One region of the Eleftheria terrae genome, then DNA from elsewhere that is predicted to be linked to it. Evidence: riboswitches for the same ligand, from Rfam matches in the RefSeq annotation. Region 1 holds a riboswitch; each other region holds the start of a gene.
The links. A riboswitch is a leader RNA that binds a small molecule or an ion and turns the genes downstream of it on or off. The one in region 1 is predicted to bind cobalamin.

Region 1 (3,739 bases):
GCAGGCGTTCCTCGTCGTCCAGCGACGGAAAGCCGATGTACATCATCACCAGGCCACTGGCGAACCACATCACGAACAGCAGGCAGCCGGCGATGCCGAGCCAGCGGTGCGTGGCGTACAGCGCGCGCCTGCAAGGCGGCCAGAGGCGGCGTGCCAGCGGCCCCGGGAAGTGCCCCATGGCCGGCCTCAGAAGCGCAGGTGGGCCGACAGCTCGACCGAGCGCGGCCGGCCCAGCAGCCATTGCTGCCCGTCGTTGGAGGTGGACAGCGCATGGTCGCGGTCGAACACGTTGTCCACCTGCAGGGTGACTTCCAGGTCGCCCCGGGGCAGCCAGGCCAGCGCCGCGTCGACCACCGTGTAGGCGCCGAGCTGCCGGCTGTTGGCGGTGTCGACCTGCCGGCGACCCACATGGCGAAGGCCCGAGCGGGCCTGCCAGCCGGGCGCCGGCCGCCAGTGCAGCCAGAGGTTGGCCGCTTGCTGCGGCACGCCGGGGGGCGTCTTGCCGGCGCGCGAGATGACGGCGCGGCCCACTTTTTCGTCGAAGTCGTCGTAGCGGGCATGCAGCCGGGCGAGGTTGGCCTCCAGCCGCAGCGTGCGCGCCAGTGCCAGCTCCACGGTGGCCTCGACGCCTTGCGACGACTGCTGGCCGATCTGCTGCTGCAGGGCGGGGTTGTGCGGATCGCGCGAGAGCAGCTTGCGCTTCTCGATGCGATAGAGCGCCACCGACCAGGCGCCGCGCCCCTGATCCAGCAGCTGCTTGTAGCCCAGCTCCAGCTGGCGGCCGGTGGTGAGGTCGTAGTGCGCCATCGACGGAGACAGCGACACCAGCCCGCCCAGCGGGTCCACCGCCCGGGCGAGCTGGGCATACACCGACTGCGCCGCGCTCGGCGCCCACACCACGCCGAGCCGGCCGGTGGTGTAGGCAAAGGTCTTGTCGAAGCTGCCGGCCGGCTGGGCGAGGTCGTGGCGTTCGACGTCGACATGGTCGCGCCGCAGGCCGCCCACCAGCGACCAGTGGTCGTCGATCACGAGGCGGTCTTCCATGAACAGCGCGACAGTGCGGGTGCGTGTGCGAAAGCGCGGCCGGTAGCTCGACGGCGAGGCATACCGGCCGGGGTCGAAGCGCTCGAGATCGACCGTCGACTGCCCGCCATAGGGCGCATCGGTGGCATGCCGGAACTGGATGCGGTTGAGGTCCAGGCCCAGCACCGCCCGGTGGCTGTAGCGGCCCAGCGGATGCGCCAACGCCACGTCAAGCCGGTTGCCGACTTGTTCCTGGTCATGGCCGATCTGCAGGTAGTCCTCGCGCAGCACGTGGCCGCTGTCGGGCAGGTGGGCATAGCTTTCGGTGTTGCGCCAGTGGCGCCGGCTTTCCAGGCGGTAGAGCTGGTTGCGCAGCCGGAGCTGCTCGTTCAGTGCCCAGTCGGCTTCCAGGCGGGTCCAGCGGTCGCGGTAGCGGATGGCGGCGTCTTCGACGTTGTAGTTGAGCCGCCGGTTGCGCTCGTCGAGCCGGCCGTTGACGAGCGGCACGCCGAAGTAGCGCTGCGGCCGCTGGTGTCCCTCGTCGTGCGAGAGCCGCAGGCCCAGCGTGGGCGACAGGTCCCATTGCAGGCTGCCGCCGGCGGCCAGGCTGCGGGCGTCGCCGCGGTCCATGAAGCCGCTGCTGCGGTGGTGGCTGATGTCGAGGCGGTAGGACCAGCGCTCATCGAGTGCGCCACCGCTGCCGAAGGCCGCACGCCGCGTGCTGTCACTGCCGACAGCCAGCAGGGCCTCATGGGCGGCCGGCTGGCGGGATGGCTTCTTGGGCACGATGTTGACTGCCGCGCCAATGGCCCCTTCGCCGAACAGCACCGAAGCCGCGCCGCGCAGCACCTCGATGCGCTCGATGGACCAGGCGTCGAAGGGAAAGGTGACGGTGCCTGCGCCGACCTGCAGCCGGGTGCCGTCGAACAGCTGCATCACCGACCCATGGCCGCCGAAGCCGCGGGCGGACAGGGCGCTGCCGCCATTGCCGGGGGCGGGCGAGGCGGTGATGCCGGTGGCCCGGCTGACCGCCTCCAGCACCGAGGTGTCGCCCCGTTCGCGCACGGCGTCGCCAGACAGCACTTCGATGCTGGCCGGCGTCTGCAGCGGCGTCAGCTCGAGCCGGCTGCCGGTGCGGGTCGGTTGGTCCAGCGCCCCGGCGCTGGCGCGGCGGGCTTGCACCTTGATGTCGGGCAGGGTGGCCGGCGTGGTCTCATGCGCGCGGCTCGCCGGGGCGGCGGCGCCGGCCAGGGCGGCTGTCAGCACGGCGGCCGGGGGGAAGGCACTGGAGTGGAACGCACGGGAGTGGAGAACCCCGGTGCGGCGCGGTTGGTCGTTCATGGCCCAGCTCTCTGGCGGGCCGCGTCCCCGCAGCCCGCCTTGCATTGCATTGCAGGAAGAAGCCGGGGAGGGCGACGCACGGGCGGCACCGGGCGGCCTGCGGGCAGTCGCACCGGTGTGCCGGTCTGCCGCACGCCCGCAGCTTCCGGGATGGGCGAAGGCCGGTATCCGGGCTGGCGGAGTGTGGCGCTCGGGGCCCCGAGGGGCCGCTGGCGCCACGGAGGTTTCGCCTTCCCACGCACTCTCGTGCGCAGTGGCTGGGGCGCCTGCTGGCGCCCGCATGAAACCGTCCCGATCCGCTCACCGTTGCGGGGGCAGCACAGGAGTTGCGCTGCAGCGTCTGCAGCACGCACCTGTTTCCCGTTTAACCCGCGTCGCGAGGGGCAACGCGGGCACCTTCGTCCGCGAGCCGCGGGCAGCGATGCCGTCCGTGGCGGGAGCGGATTCTAGAGGGCTGCCGGCCAAGGCGGCCAGGGGTGGCTGCGTTCAGGCCGCGGTGCGCCGCCTGGCGCGCGGCGGCGGCAGCATCTCCATCAAGGCCCGCAGGGGCGCGCTCGCCTCGCCCTGCCACACCAGGTGCGTGCGATTGACGCGCAGCCGCGCGGGCAGCGGATGGCGCTGCACCGAGCTGCCGAGCACGGCCTGGTCGAGCACTTCGGCCGGCACGATGGCCACACCGGCGCCGGCCGCTACGCAGGCGACGATCGCGTGGTACGAACCCAGGTCGAGGATGCGGCCGGGCGAGGCGCCGCCTTCGGCCGCCCATTCCAGGAGCCGGCGCCGGTACGAGCAGCCGTGCGGAAAGGCCAGCAGGGTGCGGCCGTCCAGATCGGCCGCACGGCGAGGGGCGGGCGCCTGCTTGGCGGTGATCAGCACCAGTTCCTCGTCGAAGGCCGGCACGCTGCGGAGGCGGCCCTTCTCCAGCGGCTCGGACACGAAGGCGGCCTCCACCTCGAAGCGCTCCAGCCGGCGCAGCAGTGCGGTGGACGTGCCGGTTTGCAGCTCGATCGACACCTCCGGGTAGCGGGCATGGAAGGCCGACAGGACCGGCGGCAGCCGGGCGCCGGCGGCGCTTTCGAGGGAGCCGAGCCGCAGCGCCCCGCGCACGACACCGCTGCGCAGTTCCTGCTCGGCCAGGTCGGCCATCTGCAGCAGCCGCTCGGCATGGCCGAGCACGGTGCGGCCCGCATCGGTGAGCACCAGGCGGCGACCCTGGCGCTGGAACAGGGCCAGGCCCAGGCGCTCCTCGAACTGCTTGATGCGGGTGGTGACGTTGGAAGGCACCCGGTGCAGCTGGCTGGCGGCGCGGGTGACGCCGCCTTCCCTCACCACGCAGCGGAAGATGTGGAGGTCGTCCAGGTCCATCATTCTCATG
Region 2 (3,739 bases), 230 kb from region 1:
ACCGCATCCGCGAACAACGCAAGGACGAGTTCGGCCAGCTGTATGTCGCCTTCGACCAGATGGCGCAGGCCCTGCAAGACCGTCAATCAGGCAACCTCGGCCTGACCACCGGCGCGCCGCTCGGCGCGACCCAGCACGGCACGACTGCGGCCGGCAGCAGCGCCTCCAAACCGGCACCCTAGGGAGTACAGATGGGTTCATCCACACCACGGCGGCCTGCCACGGGCCGCATCGCGGGGGCGCTGCGCGGCCTCGCGCTGGGCAGCCTGGCCTGCCTGCTGGCCGCCTGCGGCGGCCTGCCGACCGGCCCGGCGACCGGCAACGGCTCGGGCGAGATCCTGGGCCGCAGCCCGCGCTTCGTGATCTACCAGCCGGGCCCCGGCGACAACCTGCGCAGCATTGCCAGCCGCTTCCTCGGCGACGAGGACCGCTACTGGGTGATCGGCGACTTCAACAACATCGACGAGGCGCAAGCCGGCGAGCCGCTCGCCATCCCGCTGAAGACGCTGAATCCGTCCGGCATCTACGCCGACTACTACCAGACGGTGCCCATCCTCTGCTACCACCGCTTCGGCACGGTGGGCGGCAAGATGGCGGTGTCGGCGGCCAGCTTCGCGGCCCAGCTCGAATGGCTGGCCCGCAACGACTACCACGTGATCCGCCTGGAACAGCTGATGGCCTACCTGGAAGGCGGCCAGCCGCTGCCCAAGCGCTCGGTGGTCATCACGATCGACGACGGTTTCGAGTCGGTGCACCGCTATGCCTTCCCGCTGCTGCGCAAGTACAACATGCCGGCCACGCTGTTCGTCTACACCGACTTCATCGGTGGCGGCGAGGCGCTGAGCTGGCCCCAGCTGCAGGAGCTGGCCGATTCCGGCCTGGTCGACATCCAGGCGCATTCCAAGACCCACCGCAACCTGCTGGATCGGCCGCCCGGCCTGCCGGAAGCCGCCTACCGCCAGCAGTTGCAGGCCGAGGCCCAGGTGCCGCGCGAGGTGCTCGAGCGCAAGCTGAAGAAGGTCAAGGTGCGGCATTTCGCCTATCCCTACGGCGATGCCAACGAAGCGGTGCTCGAAGCCATGGAGCGCAACAAGTACGACATGGCCGTCACCGTCAATCCGGGTGGCAACGCCTTCTTCGCCCAGCCGCTGATGCTCCGGCGCAGCATGATCTACCGAGACGACAGCCTCACCACCTTCCGCGCCAAGCTGCAGGTCACGCAGGGAACACGCAAGCCATGACATCGCCTCTTCCTGCCTTCCGTCTTGCTTCCGTGCTGGCACGCAGTGCCCGCCTTGCGGCCGCTGGCGGCCTGTCCCTGGGCCTGCTGGCTTGCGCCGGCGGCCCGCCCAGTGCGCCGGAGGAGGCACCCGCGCCCTTGCCGGCCGTGCAGGGCTCCCGCAATGCGAGCTACGAAAGCGAGCTGCGCCAGCGGGCCCAGACCCAGACGCAGCAGCGGCGGCTGGCCGATGCGGCCGTCAGCTGGGAACTGCTCACCGTGTTGCGCCCCGAGGTGGACGAATACCGCGAGCGCCTGGCCGACGTGCGCCGGCACATCGAGCTGGCCGTCGCCGAACACGCGCGGCGTGCCCAGCAGTTCCAGCGTCGTGGCGAGCTCGACCGTGCGGCGTCGCAGCACCTGGCCGTGCTGGCCCTGAAGCCGGACGACGAGGTGGCCGCCGATGCCCTCCGCGCCATCGAGCGCGAGCGCAACCGGCGCAACTACCTCGGCAAGTACTCGCGCATCACGCTCGCGAAGCGGCTTGGATCGTCGCCTTTCATGGTGGCGCAGCCCGATGACGCCTTGACCGCCTCGCCCGGCCGCCGCAGCGGCGCCGTGCGCTGAGGCGGCGGCCGCCCCGGCTGCTGGAGCGCAGGCGCCGGCTTGGCGACACTGGGGGCTTCTGCTAAGGTCCGCCGCATGCAGGTGCTCTCCAGGATGTCTCCTCGCGAGAGTGAAACGGGAACGCGGTGAGGCCGGCCCCCAGGCGCCGGCGCAGGCCGCGACTGCCCCCGCAACGGTAGGCAAGGGTGGCCGCGTCATCGACGCCACTGGAGTGCGTTCAGGCTCCGGGAAGGCGACGCGGCAGGGCTTGCAAGTCCGGAGACCGGCCTGCATGCGCGCGCCGGTGCCCTCGTGCGTCGGCCGCGTTCAAGCGTTCCGCTTGCGGTGGGCGAGCGGTGCGGGGTGCGCGGACGCCTGTTGTCGTACGGTTGGATGGATGTGCAGGTCCATCCGGCCGGTGGCTGCCGCTCGCCTCGTCGTCTGATGAGGAGCAGCACCGCATGGACTTCGAACTGAACGAAGACCAGCAAGCCTTTCGCCGCGCTGCGCGCGATTTCGCCGAGCGTGAGCTGGCCCCCCACGCCGCGCGCTGGGACCAGGAAGGGCATTTTCCAAAAGCACAGCTCGCGCTGGCCGGCCAGCTCGGCTTCTGCGCGCTCTATACCCCACAGCCCCTGGGCGGCAGCGGCCTGTCGCGACTGGACGCGACGCTGGTGTACGAGGAACTGGCGCGTGTCGATCCTTCGACCACGGCCTACCTGAGCATCCACAACATGGCCACCTGGATGGTGGCGCGCTGGGGCCGGCCCGACCTGGCCGGGCAGTGGATACCGCGGCTGGCCAGTGGCACTGCGCTGGCGTCCTACTGCCTCACCGAGCCGGGTGCCGGCTCCGACGCCGCCGCGCTGCGCACCACCGCGCGGCGCACCGCCGACGGCTGGTGCATCGACGGCAGCAAGGCCTTCATCTCCGGCGCCGGCGAGACCGAGTTGCTGGTGGTCATGGCCCGCACCGGTGGCCCGCAGGCCGACGGCATCTCGGCCTTCGCGGTGCCGGCCGACACACCGGGCATCCGCTATGGGCGCCGGGAAGCGAAGATGGGCTGGAACAGCCAGCCCACCCGGGCGGTGCACTTCGATGCAGTGCAGGTCGGGCCGCAGCACCTGCTCGGCCAGGCGGGCGAGGGCTTTCGCATGGCGATGCGCGGCCTCGATGGCGGCCGCCTTGGCATCGCGGCCTGTTCGGTCGGCGGGGCCCAGGGCGCATTGGACGCCGCCTGCCGGCACCTCTGCGAGCGGCGCCAGTTCGGCCGCCCGCTGGCGCAGTTCCAGGCCTTGCAGTTCAAGCTGGCCGACATGGCGACCGAGCTGACCGCCGCGCGCCAGATGGTGCGCCTGGCCGCCTCGCGCCTGGACCGCGACGACCCGCACGCCAGCGTCTATTGCGCGATGGCCAAGCGGCTGGCCACCGACGCCGGCTTCGAGGTCTGCAACCAGGCGCTGCAGTTGCACGGCGGCTATGGCTACACCCGCGATTACCCGCTGGAGCGGCTATTGCGCGACCTGCGGGTGCACCAGATCCTGGAAGGCAGCAACGAGATCATGCGGGTCATCGTCGCCCGGCACCTGCTGGAGCAGCCTGACCTGGAGCACCTGAGGTGAGGCGCCAAGGGCGCATGATCGTCCCGGGCGCCCTTGGCGGCGCCTGTTTCGCGGCTGTGTCTGTACACGAGGGCGGCAAGCCCGCCAGGAGGCAAGGATGACGACCATCGCATTTTTCGGCCTCGGCAACATGGGTGGCCCGATGGCGCGCCGCCTGTTGGGCGCCGGCCACCAGTTGCTGGGCCTCGACCCGTCGGCGGCGGCATGCGCCGCCTTCGCCGCAGCGGGCGGGCTGGTGGCTTCCAGTGGCCCGCAGGCGGTGGCCGACGCCGAGGTGGTGATCTCGATGCTG
Region 3 (3,739 bases), 630 kb from region 1:
TGCGCAGCTGCTGCTCCGGCGCCACCGAGAGGATGAAGGAGACGATCGCCGCGAACCCCGCGCTCAGGATCACGCCCACCAGCAGCAGGTGCACGCCGGCTTCGGTGCTGTCGGCCTGCCGGCGAAAGGCCCGGGCGCCGAGCAGGAAGACCGCGCCGGTGGCCACCAGCGCGCCGGCCGAGGCACCGGCGCTCACGAGCCACCAGCCGAGGCCTGCCCACAGTGCCGTCAGCGCGCCCACCGCTGCGCCGCTCGACACACCCAGCACGTACGGATCGGCCAGCGGGTTGCGCAGCAAGGCCTGCAGCAGCGCGCCGGACAGCGAGAGCAGGGCACCACAGGCCAGGGCGCACAGGGCGCGCGGCAGGCGCAGCTGCAGCACGATGTCGCCATCGATTCCTTGCGCCTGGCCCGCCAGGGCGGCCAGCACCGCGCCGGGCGACAGCGCCTGGCTGCCCACGGCGACGGCCAGCAGCAGGCTGGCGCCGGCGGCCAGGCCGAGCATCAGGAAGACCAGGGGCGGCCGTGTCGCTCGCATGTTGCCGGCCCGCTCAGGGGCGGCTGCCGCTGAACTGGATGCCGATGAAGGCGGTGCGGCCGAGCGTCGAATAGCTGTACGCCGTGGTGTAGTCCTTGTCGGTCGCATTGTTGAGGCGTGCGAGCAGCGTCCACGCCGGCGCCAGCCGCCATTGCGCCCCCAGGTTCAGCAGGCCGTAGCCGCCGAGGCGTGGCCGGCGGCCCTTCACCGCGGTGTCTTCGCGATCCGAGACGAGCAACCATTCCACGAAGGCGTTGCCCCAGGCGGCCTGCTTTTCCACGGTGAGCTGGGCGGTGCGGTCTGCACGGCGCACCAGTTCACGGTCGGTCGCCTCGTCCTTGGCATCGAGGATGTCGAACGAGCCGTCGATGTGCCAGTCGGCATTGCGCCAGCCGGCCTGCAGCGTGGCGCCGGACATCTTGGCGCGGCTGGTCTGCTTGGCCGTCACGGTGTCGATGAAGCCGCGGATGTGGTTGCGGTAGAAGGTGAGCGAGCCCTGCCAGCGCCCGTCGTCGTATTTCACGCCGAGTTCACGGCCCTGGTTGCGCTGCGGGCGCAGCGCCGGGTTGCCGTAGTCAGGGAAGTACAGCTGGTTGAAGGTGGGCGCCTGGAAGTTGTTGGCGGCACTGCCGGTCAGCCGCAGGGCCGGCGTCAGGCGGTAGCCCAGGCTCAGGCTGCCGGTGGTGAAGCCGCCGAACTGCGAGTTGTGGTCGCGCCGCACCGCCGCCTGCCCGATCCAGGGCCCGCGGTCCAGCGAGTAGGCCAGCAGGGCGCTGTTGGTGTGGCGCCGGCTGACGGTGTAGGGGGTGGTGCTGTCCACCTCGTCCTCGACCCGCTCCAGCGCCGCGATCACCTTGTCGCTGCCGATCGAGAAGGTGTTCTGCCAGCCGAACTGCAGGCGTTCGGTGTCGAAGTCGTAGCGCCCATCGCGCGCGCCATCGGAGGCCCGCTCGTAGACGCTGGCGCTCTTGTCGAGCGTCAGGCCGAGGCGAACGCTGGACTGCCAGCGTTCGCTGAGGCGGTTGTCGATCGTCACGCCCCAGTTCGTGGTGGTCCCGCGGGTTTCGGCATCGGTGGTGGCGGAGGTCAGGCCCAGCGGGCTGCCGAAGGTGAGCGGGTCGGAGTAGGTGCTGTCGAACTCGTGGATGTTGCGCGCGCTGAACCACTGCGTGGAGATGGTGTGCCCGGGCGCGACGGTCCAGTTCAGCGAGCCGGCCACCGAGCCGCTGCGGTAGCTGTCGTCGTCCGGGTTGTAGTCGAGCGATCCGCCTTCGCGGGTGCGGCTGCTGATGCCCTTGGCGCGTTCGCCGGACAGCGAGAGCGCATAGCCCCAGCCGGGGCCGCCGCCGCTGACGCTGCCGCTGGACTTCACCAGCCCGTGCGAGCCGAAGCCGGCCTGCGCCTCGTACTGCTGCCCGGCGCTGCCGCGGCGCGTGAAGATCTGGATGACGCCACCCACCGCATCGGCGCCGTAGAGGGTGGTTGCCGGGCCCCGCAGCACCTCGATGCGCTCGATCTGCGCGACGGGGATGTTCTCGATGGCTGCAGCGCCCGAGGTGGCCGAGCCGATGCGTATCCCGTCGAGCAGCACCACCATCCGGCTGAGCTCGGCACCGCGCATGAACAGCTGGGTGTTGGACGCATAGCTGCCGTTGCTGCTCATCTGCACGCCGGGCAGGCGCTGCAGCACCTCGCGCAAGGTGGTCTGGCCGGAGCGGCGCAGCTCCTCCTGGGTGACGACGGACACGTCGGCCACCACGTCCTGCACGGGCTGGGGCAGCCGCGTCGCGGTCACCACCGTCTCCGGCAGGTGGAGGGCCTCGGCATCGGCCCAGGAAGAAGAAGGAAAGGCAGCGGCCAGCGCCAGCGGCAACACACCATGCAGCATGGTGGACGATCGTGTGGTCATCGCGAGAAAGGCAGTCGATCGATGCTCGTGCCTGCTTCCCCGCAGGGCCGAGCCGTTCGGGCGTGCTGTGCACGCCCCCCTGTTGGCCGGTATCCGGGCTGGCAGACCGACGCCGGTGGCCTTCCCAACTCGTTGCCGAGCCAGTGGCGGTGAACCGGCGCTGAAGCACGGTGCGCTTCGTCTGCTGACCGTTGCGGGGGCAGCGCAGGCCAGGATCGGCACCTCTGCGGCACCGGCCCCTCCTGCTTCCCGTTTAACCGCGCAGCCGACCGGCCGCGCGAGCACCAACCCGATGATTGTATGAGAGCGTTGCAGACTTCCCGGTTGATCCAGCACACGTGAAGCAATTGGGACGCCTCGTAAGCAAACGGCGCGCCCTGGGCCGCCTTGCCAAGGCCCCTGACTGGGTGGGCGCGTGCCCACTTCTTTGCCGATATCGTTCGGGCCACGAAGAACAACCCCGTCCCAACGGGCAACCGCCGCAGCGGCCCCCCCCGCCCGTCACGGGACCTCACGGAGTCAGCATGTTGATACTGAAGCGGCCTCGCCTTGTGCTTGGCCACCTGGTCGCGCCCTGGATCCTGGCCGCCCTGGCGGCCTGCGGCGGCGGAGGCGGAGGCGGCGGCGATGCCGACACGGACGGCAGCAGAGCCGCCCCGGCCGCCGAGGCGGCCGATGATCGCGAGACGGCCCAGGCGGCCGTCATCGCCCCGGCACTCGACGGCCTGGTCGGCACCGTCACCCCCACGGCCGATGCCCACCTGGTTGGCATGTGGACGCCGGTGGTCGACTGGCCCCTGCTCGGCATCCATGCCAACGTGCTGCCCAACGGCCGCATCCTCACCTACGGTGCCAACGAGGAGAACCCGCGCACCCGCAAGGCGGTCACCTTCGACGAGTGGGACACCCGCATCGGCCTGACGCCCGCGGCACACCGGGAAGTCGCCAGCCCGACCGAGCTCGACTCTTTCTGCAGCGCATCGGTGATGGGCCCGGACGGCCTGCTGCTCATCGTTGGCGGCAACACCTTCTGGAAGACGGCCCAGTACGACCCCGACCGCAGCCTGCTGATCGCCCGCGCCTCGCAGATGCAGCAGCCACGCTGGTACGGCACGCTGGTGAAGCTGCCCGACAACCGGGTGGTGGTGGTGGGCGGCAACAATGGCGGCATCACGCCGCCGGCCTATGGCGTGACGCCCGAGATCTTTTCCGCCGCCGAGGGCTGGCGGCCCCTCACCGGTGCCAGCAGCGAGGAGGCGTTCGGCGCCACCGAGAAGCGCTTCTGGTATCCG
Region 4 (3,739 bases), 1.7 Mb from region 1:
TATCCATTCCGCCTCGGTGAGGCGGTGCGTGCGGTAGCCGGCTTCGGCGAGCGCCTGGCTGACCGTCTCGAGGCTGCGCGGCACATTGAGGAAGGAGGCGCCGAAGTTGCTCGCGCCGGCGGGGTAGTTGTAGACCATTGCGACCAGCCGCTTGTCGGCAGGGGCCGTGTCGCGCAGGGCCAGCAGGCGCTGCAGCTTGGCGATGACGGCGGCGGCCTGCGGCTCGATCAGGCGCCAGCCCTCCCGGGCATCCCCCCGGGCCGTCACCAGCATCGGATCGACCGTGCCGGCGGCCTCGGGCTGGGCCAGGTAGAAGGGCAGTTCGGCCAGCCCCAGGCCGGTGGCGTCGGCCTGCCAGGCGCCGCTGTCGCCGCTGCGGTAGGGCAGTGTGGCCAGCACCGGCACGTCCCAGCGCTCGAACAGCGGCTGCAGCGCGGCGCCGGGCGTGAGCAGCTGGTGGGTGACGATTGCCCGGGCCTGCAGGCGTCCATCCACCTCGAGCAGCGCCGCCAGCGAGGCGGCGTCCAGCGACTGGCTGAAGGCCGCATAGGCAGCGAGGCCAGCCAATTCGAACATGGCCAGCCAGCGATCCAGCCAGGCACTGCTGCCGTCCACCAGGTGATGGCGGTGAACCAGCAGCACGACCGCGGGGCGGCCGGCCAGCCCGGCATCGCTGGCCTGCCACAACGCCAGCTCGGCGGCATCGCTGAACAGCCGGGGCGCGCGGGGATGGTAGAGCCCGCGGGCCGGCCAGGGCTCGGGCGGTGGCAGCGCGGGCACCGGCTGCCCGGCCGACACGGCAGCCGCCAGCTGCAGCGCCTGGCTCCAGGCCCGCGGTCCGCCCGCGCGCAGGTAGGCGGCGATGCGGGCGGCTGCATCGTCGCCCGCGGCGGCATCGGTGGCTGCCAGGCGGCCGGGCCGGCGCGCGGCGTGGCCGGCGAGCTCGGCGCCGAAGGCGGCGTCCAGCCGCGCCCGTGCCGTCGGGTGCGGCGCGTCGATCCAGACCCAGTCGGCCAGTGCCAGCGCCTGCTGCAGGGCTTGCCGGGGCAAGCGGTCGTCACCGGCCTGCAGCGGCAACTGCACGTGCTGCCACTCGAAACCGGCCTGCTCGGCCAGCTCGGCCAGCCGGGCGCTGCGGGTGGCCGGCGTCAGGTCGGTGCTCAGCCACAGCAGCCGGGGCGCGGCCTGCACTGCGGCGGCCCACAGCAGCCATGCGCACCAGGCCCATGCCAGCCAGCCGGGTCGCGGGCGCGTGCCGGCGCGCGGCCTCAGGGTCGGCTCCCGGAAGCCGCCGGCTCGGGCACGTACACCACGCTGCCGTCCTGCAGGCGGTAGGCGATGCCAGTGCGCACGCCGTTGCCGGCGCTGGCACTGCCATCGCCGCGCAGCCGCAGCTCGCGGCCGTGCTCGCGCACGACGATTTCCATGTCGGGCCGGCCGGCGTTGCGGATGACGGTCACCGTCTCGCCGGCCTCGCGCTCGGCCCTCAGGGTCAGCGCCACCAGCAGCGCTGCGACCACGACGAGGAAGACGTCCACCAGGTTGACGGCCGACAGCATCGGGTCGTCATCGTCGTCAGCCAGCGCGTCGAGATGGCGGTGTCGCATGGCCGGCCTCACTGCGCCAGGCCACGGGCCTGCCGCACCGCATGCAGCTCGGCCAGCAGCCAGCGCCGCCGCTGTGAATGCACGGCCAGCGCGATGGCGGCTGCGGCCAGCGCCAGCACCACGCCCGAGAAGGCATTGCCGAAGCCGAGCAGGGTGCGTCCGCCATCGCCCGAGGCGACCCCGGCCAGGGCCGGCCCGAGCGGAATCATGGTGGCGATGAGGCCGAGCAGCGGCGCGATGCGCGCCAGCAGGCGCAGCGGCTCGAGCTGCTGCAGCGCGGCGAGCTCCAGCGCGTCGAGGCCGATGTGGTCCGCCACCGGCAGGGCACGCCAGCCGGGACGGCGCCAGCGTTGCCAAGCCTCGGCCAGCATGCGTCCGAGCGCCCACAGCGCGGCGGCGAACGTCGCCAGCACGCCGAGCGAGACGGGCCACAGCAGCCATTGCGCCAGCTGCGCCATGCCGGTTTCGATCATCATCGCGGTCCCTCGGTGTCTGCAGGAAGGCGAGCCGGCCGGCTCGCGGGGAGGCACCCGGCCGCATCCCCGCCGCCGGGCACAGCGCGGCGCGCTCGCGCGCGGCCCGCGTGTTGGCCGGTCTCCGGGCTGGCGGCACAGCGCCCTGGCCCTTCCCGGCCGCAGGCGGCCAGTGGGCATCGGACAGGCACTGCAAGGGGCGAGGCCCCCTGGCTTCCGCTTACCGTTGCGGGGGCAGCTCAGCTTGCAGGCCGCCCAGGCGGCCCGGCGCTGATTCCCGTTTCACGGTGCCGGCAGATCGCCGGCACGCGCACCAACGGGCGCCAATGTACCGCAGGCCGGCGCACCGAGCAGCCCCGGGCATCGCGGCGCGCCTGCGGTAGACAGGCCGCCGGGCCGGGCCGCATCGCGCCAGCCCGGCGCTGCAGCGGCCGGTGGTATACCCTCGTCCCCTGACCTTCACGCCTGCCGGGTGCGACTGCCATGAGCGACAGCAAAATCGAGTTCTATCCCTACCCCGCCGGTGGCTGGGGCGCGCTGCGCAGTGCGGCGCGGCAACTGCTGCAACACCGCATCGCCGGCAAGGGGGCGCGCACCCTGCTCTCGGCCAACCAGCCCGATGGCTTCGACTGCCCCGGCTGTGCCTGGCCGGACCGCAACCACACCTCCACCTTCGAGTTCTGCGAGAACGGCGTGAAGGCGGTGGCGGCGGAGGCCACCGCCCGCCGCGCCACCGCGGAGGTGATCGGCCAGCACACGGTCAGCGAGCTGAGCCGCTGGTCGGACCACGACCTGGAAGCACTCGGCCGGCTCACCGAGCCGCTGGCCTGGGATGCGGCCACCGACCGCTACCGGCCCATCAGCTGGGACGCCGCCTTCGGGCGCATCGCCCACCACCTGCAGCAGCTGCCGCATCCGGACCAGGCGGTCTTCTACACCTCGGGGCGCACCAGCAACGAGGCCGCCTTCCTGTACCAGCTGTTCGTGCGCGAGTTCGGCACCAACAATTTCCCCGACTGCTCCAACATGTGTCATGAGCCGAGCGGCTTGGGGCTGCGGCAGAGCATCGGCGTGGGCAAGGGCAGCGTGACGCTGGACGACTTCACCGAGGCCGACGCGCTGCTCATCTTCGGCCAGAACCCGGGCACCAACCATCCCCGCATGCTGGGCGAGCTGCGCGCAGCCGCCCGGCGCGGCGCCCGCATCCTCAGCTTCAACCCGCTGCGCGAACGCGGCCTGGAGCGCTTCGCCGATCCGCAGAGCCCGCTGGAGATGGCCACGCTCGGCTCCACCGCCATCAGCAGCCACTACTTCCAGCTGCGCATCGGCGGCGACCTGGCCGCGGTCAAGGGCCTGTGCAAGGCGGTCTTCGAACTCGACGACGCGGCCCGTGCCGCCGGCCAGCCGCGGGTGCTGGACCTGGCCTTCATCGAAGCGCACACCCGCGGCTTCGACATCTTCGAGGCCGACGTGCGGGCCGAGTCCTGGGCGCTGCTGGTCGAAGAATCGGGCCTCAGCGAAGCGCAGCTGCGCGCCGCCGCCGCGGTCTACGCGGGGGCCGGCAAGGTCATCGCCTGCTGGGGCATGGGCATCACGCAGCACCCGCATGCGGTGGCCACCGTGCAGATGATCACCAACCTGCTGCTGATGCGCGGCAAC

Region 2: another riboswitch for cobalamin. It lies ahead of N7L95_RS03265 (acyl-CoA dehydrogenase family protein); the one in region 1 lies ahead of N7L95_RS04090 (TonB-dependent receptor).
Region 3: another riboswitch for cobalamin. It lies ahead of N7L95_RS01655 (TonB-dependent receptor domain-containing protein); the one in region 1 lies ahead of N7L95_RS04090 (TonB-dependent receptor).
Region 4: another riboswitch for cobalamin. It lies ahead of N7L95_RS11525 (hypothetical protein); the one in region 1 lies ahead of N7L95_RS04090 (TonB-dependent receptor).

What each region holds. Positions count from the first base shown of each region.
Region 1 covers NZ_CP106951.1:909,443-913,181, reverse strand. The annotation lists gene N7L95_RS04095 (PepSY domain-containing protein) at 1-178, opposite strand, end outside; gene N7L95_RS04090 (TonB-dependent receptor) at 187-2,364, opposite strand; cobalamin riboswitch at 2,520-2,765, opposite strand; gene N7L95_RS04085 (LysR family transcriptional regulator) at 2,851-3,738, opposite strand.
Region 2 covers NZ_CP106951.1:682,638-686,376, reverse strand. The annotation lists gene N7L95_RS03280 (protein kinase domain-containing protein) at 1-182, shown strand, start outside; gene N7L95_RS03275 (polysaccharide deacetylase family protein) at 192-1,241, shown strand; gene N7L95_RS03270 (hypothetical protein) at 1,238-1,846, shown strand; cobalamin riboswitch at 1,909-2,131, shown strand; gene N7L95_RS03265 (acyl-CoA dehydrogenase family protein) at 2,287-3,447, shown strand; gene mmsB (3-hydroxyisobutyrate dehydrogenase) at 3,545-3,739, shown strand, end outside.
Region 3 covers NZ_CP106951.1:284,138-287,876, forward strand. The annotation lists gene N7L95_RS01650 (FecCD family ABC transporter permease) at 1-538, opposite strand, end outside; gene N7L95_RS01655 (TonB-dependent receptor domain-containing protein) at 552-2,447, opposite strand; cobalamin riboswitch at 2,515-2,751, opposite strand; gene N7L95_RS01660 (galactose-binding domain-containing protein) at 2,972-3,739, shown strand, end outside.
Region 4 covers NZ_CP106951.1:2,622,317-2,626,055, forward strand. The annotation lists gene cobN (cobaltochelatase subunit CobN) at 1-1,191, opposite strand, end outside; gene N7L95_RS11520 (DUF2149 domain-containing protein) at 1,269-1,607, opposite strand; gene N7L95_RS11525 (hypothetical protein) at 1,616-2,083, opposite strand; cobalamin riboswitch at 2,193-2,398, opposite strand; gene N7L95_RS11530 (FdhF/YdeP family oxidoreductase) at 2,564-3,739, shown strand, end outside.